Regions from separate parts of the Bacillus sp. JJ1562 genome, predicted to be linked through region 1. Evidence: riboswitches for the same ligand, from Rfam matches in the RefSeq annotation. Region 1 holds a riboswitch; each other region holds the start of a gene.
The links. Region 1 has a riboswitch for S-adenosylmethionine ahead of V7097_RS05865 (methionine ABC transporter ATP-binding protein). Riboswitches for the same ligand answer to the same signal wherever they lie in the genome.
Positions count from the first base shown of each region.

Region 1 (3,165 bases):
GCGACTGAAAGTGAAACAGATGCTGCCGTTGGCCCAATCGTCGTACCCACGATGAAATTCGTGATTGGTATCAATGCGACAAGCAAGATGATAAACGGAATCGAACGAATTAGGTTCACGACAAATCCTAAAACAGTTTGAACCACTTTGTTTTCTAAAAATAACCCTTTATCGGTTACATATAGAAAAATCCCCACTGGAAGTCCGATTACTACAGCAATAAGTAATGATATAGCAATCATATAGATGGTTTGAAAAAACGCTGTATTAATATCAGGGAGAAGCTCCACGAGATGATTAAAATCAATTCCCATCACGTAACACCTCCACTTGTGCAGCACGTTCTTCAATAAAGTTCACTGCTGATTCTATTTCTTCTTTATTACCCCTTAACTCCATGATAAAAATACCAAGCGGTGTGTCTTGAATATATTCAATGGAACCATGTAGGAAATTCCCCTTTACATTGAAGGTCTGAAGCATATCTGAAATAACACCCTCACCAGCAACATTTCCTTTGAACATAACCTTCACTATCGGCCCTTCACATGAATCGAGGATAACTTCAGGAATTTCAAAGGAAACTACACTTTCAATAAATTCCTTCGTTAATTCAGTTTGCGGACTTGCAAATACATCGTAAACAGAACCTTCTTCAATGACCCTTCCGTCTTGCATAATCGCCATACGGTTGCAAATTTCCTTCACAACATCCATCTCATGGGTAATGAGGACAATCGTAATCCCAAGTTCTTTATTAATCTTTTTTAAAAGCTTTAAGATTGATTTTGTTGTTGTTGGGTCCAGTGCAGAAGTTGCTTCATCACAAAGCAACACTTTTGGATCGTTTGCTAGTGCTCTCGCAATCCCTACCCTTTGCTTTTGACCACCACTTAGCTGTGATGGATAGACATCCTTTTTATCCAAAAGCCCTACCATCTCAAGTAAATCTTCAACTCGTTTTTTGATTCGATCTTTTGGTACATTAGCAGCCATTAAGGAAAACGCGATGTTTTCGAAAACTGTTTTTTGACTAATTAAATAGAAATGTTGAAAAATCATTCCGATTTTCAAACGCGCGGAACGTAATTCACTGCTTTTCAGGGAAGTGAGATCTACTCTATCGACTAAGATATTTCCTGAGGTTGGTCGTTCGAGCAGGTTGATACAGCGCAAGAGGGAACTTTTTCCGGCTCCTGAGTATCCAACGATCCCAAAGATTTCTCCGGTTTCTATTTGTAATGACACATTGTCAACACCTGTGACAGTCCCATTCTTTGTTTTATATATCTTTGAAAGATTCCGAATTTCAATCATATAAATACCTCTTTTGTTACTCTATTTTTTAACGCAAAAATGCCTCCTTCACACTGAAAGAGGCATCGAAATACAAGGATTTATCTCGACTTATCTTTCAGAATGAAAATCATTCTGCAGGAATTGGCACCTTCCCTTAATGGGGGTTGCCGGACGTCGTAGGGCCTAGTCCCTCGGTCGCTCTGGATAAGTTTGAAAATTTTCTTTAATTTGTATAGTAAGATACTACTAGTTTATTAGTTTTTTGTCAATAACGTTATAACACTACCTACCAAGTGTTAAACGCTTCCATCTTTATTATCTCAATGGTTACATTTTTCAAAAAAAGTTTATTGGATATTAAAAAGCCCATTTCCGAGAATGGGAAGGGCAACTGTCAGCTGCTTAAGGCTAAATGATGATAAGCGATATCCATATTGTTTTTAAGTTCTTCCGGATTGTCGTGGTAGACGACCTTCCCCTTACTTAAAATATACACATCATCTGCGATTCGTAATGCCGTTGAGATATTTTGTTCAACTAAAAGCATCGACATTCCGGACTCTTTTAATTTTAAGAGAACATCCATAACTTCTCCAACCATTAATGGGGATAGTCCCTCTGTCGGTTCATCGAGCAGCAGGATTTTCGGATTTCTCATCAATGCCCTACCAATTGAAAGCATCGACTGTTCCCCCCCACTAAGGGTTCCCGCATGCGATTTTTCACGTTCCTTTAAACGAGGAAAGTAGTGAAAGATCTTCTCTAGGTTCCAATCGCCTTTTTTGAAATCAGCGAAAACGGTTAGATTTTCTGTCACAGTTAGGTTCGGAAAAATTCTTCTACCCTGTGGGACAATTCCAATTCCCTTCTTGGCAATTTGGTGACTTTGGAGTGAGGCCATATTTTGACCTTCAAATAAGATTTCCCCTTGAACTTTTTTTACAAAGCCAATAATGGAATGCATCGTTGTTGTTTTCCCCATGCCATTTCTTCCGAGCAGAGTTACAACCTGCCCTTGTTTCACCTCGAGATTTATACCATGAAGAATGTGACTGGAACCGTAGAAGCTATTAACTTCTTTTAGTTTAAGCATGTGCAGCCTCCTCGCGACCGAGGTAAATTTCCTTTACCTCTTCATTTTCACGAACAGCTTCTGGTGTGCCATCCGCAATGAGTTTTCCAGTATGAAGGACAATCACCCGGTCCATATTACCGAACAACACATCAATATCATGTTCAATCATACAGATCGTTACTTCTTTTGGTAGTTTATTAATCAGCGCAATAATTTGGTCGGTTTCAACCTGTGACATACCTGCAGTCGGCTCATCTAAAAGGAGAAGCTTCGGTTTTCCGGCAATCGCCATGACAATCTCAATTTGTCTTTGAACCCCATAAGAGAGCTCTTGTACCTTCATGTTACTATATTGTTCAAGGCCCCATTCATGTAAAAGTGCATCTGTTTCTTCATGAAGTTCACTGTAGTTTTTAAGACTGACACTTTTCCACCATTGAGTATGCTCTTTTCTCATTTTTTGCAATACGAGACGAACATTCTCCTTAACCGTTAATCCAAACATCAGATTATTTTTCTGAAAAGTACGAACGATTCCATTTTCCGTCCGTTTATAATTAGGAACCTTCGTTATATCCTGGTCAAAATAAGTAATTGTCCCCCCACTAGGGTTCAAGTCTCCCGCAATCATGTTAAAAAAGGTTGTCTTTCCGGCACCATTGGGTCCGATTAGTCCAACACGTTCGCCAACAGAAACCGCTAATGTAATATCTTCGATTACTTTTAACCCACCAAAATGCTTTGATAAATGTTGTATTGAAAGAATCGTCGTCATCTTTGTCCTCCCTATC
Region 1 is NZ_JBALOQ010000008.1:79,773-82,937, reverse strand. Features, by position in the region: gene V7097_RS05870 (methionine ABC transporter permease) at 1-314, opposite strand, end outside; gene V7097_RS05865 (methionine ABC transporter ATP-binding protein) at 304-1,317, opposite strand; SAM riboswitch class I at 1,405-1,510, opposite strand; gene V7097_RS05860 (ABC transporter ATP-binding protein) at 1,694-2,392, opposite strand; gene V7097_RS05855 (ABC transporter ATP-binding protein) at 2,385-3,149, opposite strand; gene V7097_RS05850 (branched-chain amino acid ABC transporter permease) at 3,161-3,165, opposite strand, start outside.

Region 2 (3,165 bases), on a different contig from region 1:
AATAAGTACTAACATAAAATGTTTGATGCGAAATAGATGTAACATACTTACTTTTTGTGTCTGATCTACTTGTGGCTTTTTAGATAAAATATCAGGCGCACTCATAAAACTAAGACACAAAAATCCAATTATACCGAGCAATAGTGCCCAGAAAATAACTTCATCTCCAAACATTCCTGTAAAAATGGTTAAAATTATGCCGACTGAGACAAATCCAATGGATCCCCATCGACGACTTCTTCCATAGTGTATTAACTGTTTACTTTGCACAAGGACACTAGCAGCACTATCTAAAGCTGGCATCAAAGTTGGATAAAATATGTGTAAAACAATCGTTACTATTAGTAAACTAGCAAAGGAACTTGCCGGAATATAACAAAGAAGTGCAACCAGTGTGCCGATTCCTGCCACATTTAATTGAATTTTATGGCTAAATCTCTCTGATAAATAAGGAAATGCAAATAATGTGGACAGGCCTCTTGCGATTAAACCGAGGCTCATGATTAAACTAGCTTCTGAGACTGTAATTCCTTTTGTAAAAATCATCCAACCTGACCAATAAGGTAGAAAAATACCCCATGTCATAAAAAAACTAAAAAAATGTGTACTCATCCAACGTTGTGTATTCATACTTACCCTCCTTATTGATCGCATGATATCATGGAATATATAGAATTAATATGAGATATCTCATGTTTTTGAGGTGGAGTATGGAAATTTACAAAGGTGAGAAGAAACGGCTGTATTTGGAAAATAACTCAATAGCACATCTATTTTCCTTTCAAGTTGAAGAGTTTATAGAAGTGCACGAATATCAACGTGGTGAATGGATTATTCAAGAGGGAAGGAGACCGGATTTTTTATTTTATGTAACGGAAGGAAAAGCAAAAATATATGTAACACATCAAAATGGGAAAGTATCTTTAATAAATTTTATTAGTGCAAATGACTACATTGGGGAGATGGAATTATTAAATGATGTGTACTATACAAAGGGAATTCAAGTATCAACGAAGACTATTTGTTTTGCACTTCCATTTTATCGATATCGCGCAAAATTACTTGGGGATACAAAGTTTCTACGTGAATTAACTAAGTTATTAAGTGTAAAAGCAACACTTATGGCAGCAAAGTATTCACAGAGCCTCGCTTTCCCTCTTGAAAATAGGCTTGCCGATTTTATTTTGCAAACTGCTGATGAAGGGATTTATAGGGAGAAACACGTAATAGTTTGTGATTATTTAGGTGTATCTTATCGGCACCTATTGCATGTACTTACAAAATTTTGCGATAAAAATTACCTGCAAAAGGAAGGTCGGAACTACCAAATTAAACAACACCATTCCTTGTATGAACTTGCCGAGGTGTTGAAAAATAAATAACTATATAGATAAAAGGATATTGTTCAATCACCAAATAGGAAAAGTTAAATACTCATTTAGATACATTATGATTAACCGTATCATAAGTAAATTATTACCTAAAATAATAACAAGAATTTTTAAAAAACTTATTGACAATTAAAGGTGTTCCATGTAACTTATTAAGTACAATTAAATTATCGATGAATTCTTATCCAGAGAGGTGGAGGGACTGGCCCTTTGAAGCCTCGGCAACAGACTAGTTAGTACTGTGCCAAATCCTGCAAGCAAAGAGCTTGAAAGATAAGAAGAGAAGATTAAATTTAAACTTTAAACTCTCTTCTTTGGTGAAGAGGGTTTTATTTTTTGCCAAAATTACGTGCTCATTGGTCAATTAGGGCATTGAATGAATAGGGGGGATGGGAAAGTATGGCTCCGTAACTAGAAAGATTACATATAAAAAAATACTATGCCGATTAGACAACTAAAGGCATCTTTATCCAATAGCTTCTTTTGATGATATTGGAATAAGGATGCCTTTTTTTCTTGTCTTTTTTAAAGGGGATTCGTTTTCTAGGAGTAAAACTTTGGGTCATTAAAAGTGACCATAAACAGAGGGGGATTACAAGTTGATTAAGTTTGAGGAAGTAAGTAAGGTTTTTAGTTCCGGTGGGAAAGAGATACAAGCGGTAAAAGATATTTCCTTAACAATTTCAAAAGGAGAAATCTTTGGGGTGGTTGGATTTAGTGGTGCTGGTAAAAGTACATTGCTCCGACTCGTTAATTTACTGGAACGTCCTACGTCTGGAAGGGTATTGGTTAACGACTTAGACATTTCTAGTATTTCTCAAGCAAATCTACGGAAATTACGAAGAAAAATAGGGATGATCTTTCAATCTTTTAATCTTTTTAACTCACGTACAGTATATGGAAATATCGCTTATCCTTTAAAACTTGCTAAGATGCCGAAACAGCAAATTGACAACCGTGTGAAAGAATTACTTCAATTTGTTGGTTTGCAAGATAAGGCAGATCAATACCCAGAGCAGCTCTCGGGTGGACAAAAGCAAAGAGTCGGTATTGCAAGAGCGCTTGCGACATCACCAGACATTCTTATTTGTGATGAAGCGACTTCTGCGTTGGATCCCGAAACAACAGGAGAAATCCTTCAATTATTACGTAAGGTTAATGAAGAGTATAATATTACAATTTTGCTTATTACTCATGAGATGCATGTAATCCGTAGTATTTGTCATCGAATGGCCGTTATGGAAAATGGATCTGTGATTGAAGAAGGAAATGTTTATGATATATTTTCGAACCCACAATCAAAAACGACGAAAAACTTTATTAGTTCTGTGTTAAACGACAAGCTTTCTAGCAAACTTTTAGAAAAATTGCGCAATAACCATTCAGGAAATTTGTATCGTGTGATTTTTTCAGGTGGTGCTTCTAGTGAGCCAATACTGTCACGAGTAACGAGAAAGCATGGGATTGATTTCAATATTATTTACGGAAGCATTAACGAGTTACAGGATCAATTGTTTGGTAGTTTAATTGTTGAGTTTCAGGGTTCCGATCAATTAATTCAGCAAGTAATCAATGAACTTGAACAAATTGTTGAAATAAGGGAGGTGATTAACCATGAGAGTTGATTGGAGTACATTTTGGCCTCGTATTGTCGAAGCAACTGGTGAAACGATTTTGATGGTAGTTTTTACGTTAGTTTTTTCAAGCATTATTGGTATAGCAATGGGGGTGCTCTTTTTTGTCACACGTAAAGGGAACATATTGGAAAATAAAT
Region 2 is NZ_JBALOQ010000022.1:40,539-43,703, reverse strand. Features, by position in the region: gene V7097_RS14435 (MFS transporter) at 1-630, opposite strand, end outside; gene yeiL (transcriptional regulator YeiL) at 711-1,382, shown strand; SAM riboswitch class I at 1,570-1,671, shown strand; gene V7097_RS14425 (methionine ABC transporter ATP-binding protein) at 1,991-3,016, shown strand; gene V7097_RS14420 (methionine ABC transporter permease) at 3,006-3,165, shown strand, end outside.
Region 2: another riboswitch for S-adenosylmethionine. It lies ahead of V7097_RS14425 (methionine ABC transporter ATP-binding protein); the one in region 1 lies ahead of V7097_RS05865 (methionine ABC transporter ATP-binding protein).

Region 3 (3,165 bases), on a different contig from region 1:
ACTGTTTTTGTGTAAGTCATGGTGTCACTCCTTAGTTGTTCTGTCTACATAGTTTCGTAGAATTCCAAGCTCTTTAATGGATTTTCGGTCACGAATCAACTCTTTTCCTAATTGAAGAGCATGTTGTTTCGCTGAGATTCTTTGCTCAAAGTTTTCAATTCCATCCAAATCGGCTACATGTGCTAGCCCGATTGTTCTGCGAATTAATTCACAGCCTGCAAATCCAATCGCATCTTCAAATGCATGCTCAAGAACATATTCCAAATAGCCTTCAGTATCACGGTATAGATCTACAGCTTCATTTTTCCAAGCTTGTGAAAATATTGCCGAAAACACATCCCATGTTTTTTCAATATGTTGATAGAGTGGCTCACGTTTTTCAGAATCTCGTGAAATCGCATTTAATAATAGATTTGCAATGAATTGACCAAGGTCAAAGCCAAGTGGTCCAAAATAAGCAAATTCAGGATCTATTACTTTTGTCTCTGCATCGCTTGCGAAAATACTTCCTGTGTGTAAATCGCCGTGTAATAGAGCATCTGCTTGAGTTAAGAACTTTTGCTTTAACTTTGCAACCTCAAGCTTAAGTGGTTGGTCAGCCCAAATCTGCTCAACATCATTTCGTAGCTCCTCTTCAAAGCTGTTTGTATCAATATCAAAAAATGGATCTGTGAAAACAAGATCTTCTGTAATTTTACAAAGGTCAGGGTTAATAAATTTTTGTACAAGTACTTTTTTCTTTGTTGGCTCTAGTCCAAAGTCTGATGAATAAAATAGAGTTTTTGCTAAATATGTCCCGATGTGCTCTGATAAAAGAGGGAAGTTTTTACCCTCAATTAGTCCAGTTCTTGAAATTTGTAAACGGGAGAGGTCTTCCATCACAGTAACGGCTAATTGCTCATCCGTATAATAAACCTTTGGCACAAGTGCTGGAACATGGTCAGCAGCCGTTAATAATGCATTAGCTTCAATGGTTGCTCGCTTCAAGGATAGAGGCCAGCTCTCACCAACAACCTTTGCATAAGGTAATGCTTGCTTAATGATGATTCCTTTTGCGTTATCTTCAGGGGTAATATGAAAAACTAAATTTAGATTTCCATCTCCGATTTCCTTGCATCGTAGCACTGTTCCTTCTTCAAACAAGCGAAGTCGATTGGCTAAGGCCACCGCAGTACTTTCTGTTAAAGGTTCATAAATTGATTGATAAGAAATTGACATTTTATATACCTCCAGTAATACATTTTTATAGTCGTTGGAGGCTTTTCTAAAACAGAAAAGCCTCTTTCACATTCGAAAGAGGCTTGAAGACGCTGCATCAAACCTCTTATCTGCCAAGAAGTTCAATACTTCCTGTTGGAATTAGCACCGTGCCTTGTGGGTTTCCCCGGCGCTAATAAAAAGCGCCCCACCTTACGATGGAATTACAGTCGGTTGCTGGGCATCATCGGGCCAAGTCCCTCTGCCTACTCTTGATAAGAGATCAATATTAAAGATATTTAATTATATGTTAATACTGAAAAGAATGATATCAACGAATACACATAATTGTCAATATATTTTTCACTTTATTCAGGCGGGGTTCAAATCCCGACTAAATAAAGTGAAGCCTCCGGCGGAGACATGCGATTTTCAAAGGAAATTTTCCCCGCATTAACTGGTACTAAGCCCTCATAGAGGACAACTACCAGTAAATGCCCGATTGGTTCAACTAACAATCGGCAAAATAAATTTCACCGATTGAAGATTCACTGTATCTCGCTTAGGATCAAAGACTAAGAACGCCACTTCCTGTGGCAACGTCTTTGTGACCCACCTCGTGTGGGCCTAAAAAATCAGGGTGCAAATACTCCTAGGTGTTTTTGATTTTAATTTCTATGAATGATAAAAATTAGGACGACGATCTTGGAAAATAGGAATTTGTTTTCTGACTTCTTGTACCTTGCTAAGGTCAATTTCACCAACTAACGTAGTTGCATCAGTACCTGCTTCGGCAATAATGGTTCCCCAAGGATCGATAATCATCGAATGCCCGCCAAACACGTTATCTGGGTTACTTCCAACACTGTTACAAGCAACAACATAGCATTGATTTTCTATCGCACGACTTAGGAGGAGAGTACGCCAATGCTCAAGGCGTGGGAGCGGCCATTCCGCTACCACGAATAAAATTTCTGCGCCACTTGTTGTATGTGCGCGAATCCATTCGGGGAAGCGAATGTCATAGCAGATGACCCCGGCAGCAGGTACATTTTCAATCGTAAAATCACCTTTTGCATCGCCAGCCTTTAAATACAAATGCTCATCCATAAGCTGGAATAAATGAAGCTTACTGTATTCACTAGTCATTTCACCATCTCGATTAAAGACAAACATAGTGTTTGTAACGCCTTGCTCAGTCTTTTTGGCAATAGAGCCGGCTACTATATTAACAGAGTATTGTTTTGCTAAATTTTTCATAAATTCTTTCGTTTCGTCACCATTATTATCCGCAATTTCATCTAGTCTCGTTAAGTCATATCCCGTTGTCCAAAGCTCTGGTAGGATAATAATATCGGGTTTATCCGTAGTCATTGTTTTTTTGATCTCTTTAGATATTAGGTCAAAATTTTCTTGCGGTTTTCCAATTTGAATATCATACTGAATACATGCAATTTTTAGATTCATTTAAGGTCCTCCCTATGAAATGATACTTTACAAGTTAACTCTAACAATATATGATTTTAGACTAGTATTTCAAGTATTTTGAAGAAGGTGTAGATGTGAAAAATTTCAAACAATCAGAAATTCTGAAAAATTTACCGAAACAGTTTTTCGCTTCACTTGTTGCAAAGGTGAACAATGTCGTTGCCGATGGGCACGATGTCATAAATTTAGGTCAGGGAAATCCTGATCAGCCAACGCCACAACATATTGTAGAAGCCTTAAAAAAGGCTGCGGACCAACCGAAATTTCATAAATATTCTCCGTTTCGCGGGCATTCATTTTTGAAAAAAGCAGCAGCAGATTTTTATCAACGTGAATACGGAGTTGAACTTGACCCAGAAAAGGAGGTTGCTATTCTTTTTGGAGGAAAAGCAGGATTAGTTGAAATTCCACAATGCCTTTTAAATCCAGGTGATGTTGCATTGGTCCCAGATCCTGGTTACCCCGATTATTGGTCAGGGG
Region 3 is NZ_JBALOQ010000034.1:77,544-80,708, reverse strand. Features, by position in the region: gene mtnA (S-methyl-5-thioribose-1-phosphate isomerase) at 1-20, opposite strand, end outside; gene mtnK (S-methyl-5-thioribose kinase) at 25-1,218, opposite strand; SAM riboswitch class I at 1,322-1,479, opposite strand; gene V7097_RS18960 (carbon-nitrogen family hydrolase) at 1,873-2,664, opposite strand; gene V7097_RS18955 (pyridoxal phosphate-dependent aminotransferase) at 2,760-3,165, shown strand, end outside.
Region 3: another riboswitch for S-adenosylmethionine. It lies ahead of mtnK (S-methyl-5-thioribose kinase); the one in region 1 lies ahead of V7097_RS05865 (methionine ABC transporter ATP-binding protein).

Region 4 (3,165 bases), on a different contig from region 1:
TTTGGTTTTATATATCTTCTTAACATTTTTTAGTGTTATCACGTAGTTTCACCTTCTATCCAAAGAAATCCAAAAGATAACTATGTTTAGTTTATGCGATGAAAAAAGTAATTACTAATTGAAAAAGCCTTTCTGCAATAAAAGAGCAGAAAGGCATAATCTAGCGGGTCCTTTCTCTCATCTTCCAAAGCCTTTGCTTTGTGTGAATTGGCACCTTTTCAACTGATGTTGACGGTTGCTGGGTTTCATCGGGCACATCCCTCCACCACTCTAAATAAGAGTAATCAACTTTATTTACTTTTTTATCGTACTAAACAACTTGAAAGTTATCTTATCACCTCTAAGGCATAAGTGTCAATGAAAATATGTGACTAATGTACCAAAGTTAAACTGTTGGCAAAGGTAAAACTGAACTTGTTCCATTTGCTGTTTTAATGGCTTGCTCTAGATCCTCTAAAATATCTTCAATATTTTCAATTCCAACAGATAAGCGAACTAAGTCTTCAGAAACACCAGACAACTTTAGATCTTCCGGACTTAATTGCTGATGTGTTGTGCTTGCTGGGTGAATGATTAAACTCTTTGCGTCACCAACGTTTGCAACATGTGACCAAAGCTCAACATTATTGATTAGCTTCTCACCAGCTTCTCTTCCGCCTTTTATACCGAAAATAATAACTGAGCCTGCACCTTTTGGTAGGTATTTATCAGCTAATTGCTTGTTAGGGTGATCGTCTTCACCAGGATACAATACCCAGTCAACCCCAGGATGGTTTTTAAGATAAGAAACCACTTTTTTCGTATTTGCAATATGCTCCTTCATTCGAACGTGTAATGTTTCAAGACCTAGGTTAAATTGGAATGAATTATAAGGACTTAGAGCTGGACCTAAATCACGAAGAAGTTGAACTCTTGCTTTGATAATATATGCAACTGGCCCTAACGCTTCAGCAAAGACCAAATCATGGTAGCTTGGATCTGGTGTTGTAAATCCAGGAAATTTTGGTGAATTCCAATCAAATTTACCACCATCGACGATAATTCCACCCATTGTTGTTCCATTACCTAGTAACCATTTTGTAGCAGAATGAACAACAATATCTGCCCCATGTTCAATTGGTCTACACAAGTATGGTGTTGCAAATGTATTGTCAATAATTAGCGGAATTCCTGCTTCATGGGCAATGTTTGCAACAGCTTCAATATCAAGGATATCTAAGCTTGGGTTTCCGATCGTTTCAGCAAAGATCGCCTTTGTATTTGGCGTAATGGCTTGTCGGAAGTTTTCAGGATTTGTTGGTTCTACTAAATGTGTCTTAATTCCATATTTAGGAAGCGTGTTAGCGAATAAGTTATAAGTTCCACCATACAGGGTAGAAGCAGATACAATCTCATCTCCTGCACCAGCAATATTCAGAATCGCTGTTGTAATTGCAGCCATTCCACTTGAGACTGCTAATGCACCAACTCCACCCTCTAATTGTGCAACTCTTTCTTCAAAAACAGTTGTTGTTGGGTTGTGGATACGAGTATAAATATAACCATTTTCCTTTAGACCAAATAGATTTGCTGCATGTTCGGTTGAATTAAATTTATATGCATTTGATTGATAGATTGGAACTGCTCTTGCTCCAGTTACTGGATCAGCTTCAAGACCCCCATGTATCGCGATTGTTTCGGGTCTATAATTTTTTTGTTTTTCACTCATTTGAATCTCTCCCTCTGTTTTTATGTTTATAAAAATATAAAAACCTCTTCGATAAGAAGAGGTGTATGTACGGTTTCTCTTCTTATCTTTCAGACAAACTAAGTCTGATGGATTTAGCACCGTGTAAATTAACCGGTTGCCGGGCTTCATAGGGCCATTCCCTCCGCCACTCTTGATAAGATTATCGATATGAAATTTTAATACTTTAAAAGGTTAATATTATGCTAACTCTTTTTTTATTATAAGTCAATATGAATTTTTAGAAAAAATGAGCAATTTAAAATTCCGCGTTTATTTAATATTTCTAAGCCAGTATGGAACACGTTCTACAAATATTGTTAATTTGCTCCTTTTTTTCAGGAAATACGATATTTTCCCCCGCATTAACGGGCAGTAAAACCCCCACCTCAAACTTTAGTGAAAACGAAGAAATTTAGGCGGAGGATAACTGCCATAAAGCCCGATTGGTTCAACTAACAATCAGTAGGGGATGATGAAAACCCCTACTGATTGAAGTTTCACTTTATGATATTTTCGCTAGTGGTTTTCCCTCATTTTTAAAGGAATTTCTACTAAAAACAAGTAGGAAATAAAGTGATCCAATTAAATACAAGACAGCCGTAATTGTAAACACATATGCATAACCCCAATAAGCCCCATGCAACATCACAATTGAGGTCGATACGGGTCCCATTAATGCCCATCCTAATGAAAACACCATCTGATTGACTGAATTGGCAAGCCCCTTCATCGAATCGTTCACGCGTCCCATAATAAGAGATGCTTGGATCGGATTACCCGCATTCATTAATGCTTGTCTAAATAAAAATGCGATAGCCGCTATGTAAAGATTTTCAGTATACCCTGTGAGTAAAAGGAATGGAAGCGATGATAATTGCAAATAAACCACTGCGCGAACCTCTCCCACCTTACTAACAATGAAGGGACCTATAATCATTGCAATTGCTGTTGCTGCTTGACCCAATGATAGAATTAAACCGATAATTGTATTACTAGCTAGAAAGCGATCTGCAAAATACAAATTCAAATATGGAATGACTAATCCTGAACCGAATCCAATGATCATCTGTGCAATGGCAAACATAGCAATTAGTTTAATTTGCGATTTATTTACCTTTAATTTTTGACCAAAAGATTCTACTTTTTCAATTTGCGGTTGTTGTCTACGTTGTTCATTCATCTTAATGATTGGTAGAATTCCTGCAATATAGATGATCGTTGCAATTAAAAGAGTGATTCTTACACTCCATAGTCCACTCATATGAAATATAAATTGGAATGAGTCAGATAATGCCCCACCTGCAATGTTTCCAACGACCTGCGCAAACATCATGATTGCTGAATGAAAGCTAAAGAGATGAACTCTTTGCTTAGCGGTTGAATTTTCCGCTAGCCATGGGATACCAGAAACCTGAATAAAGGCCGTTGACAAACCA
Region 4 is NZ_JBALOQ010000019.1:60,282-63,446, forward strand. Features, by position in the region: gene V7097_RS13030 (methionine ABC transporter ATP-binding protein) at 1-42, opposite strand, end outside; SAM riboswitch class I at 175-281, opposite strand; gene V7097_RS13035 (O-acetylhomoserine aminocarboxypropyltransferase/cysteine synthase family protein) at 386-1,708, opposite strand; SAM riboswitch class I at 1,788-1,890, opposite strand; gene V7097_RS13040 (MFS transporter) at 2,232-3,165, opposite strand, start outside.
Region 4: another riboswitch for S-adenosylmethionine. It lies ahead of V7097_RS13035 (O-acetylhomoserine aminocarboxypropyltransferase/cysteine synthase family protein); the one in region 1 lies ahead of V7097_RS05865 (methionine ABC transporter ATP-binding protein).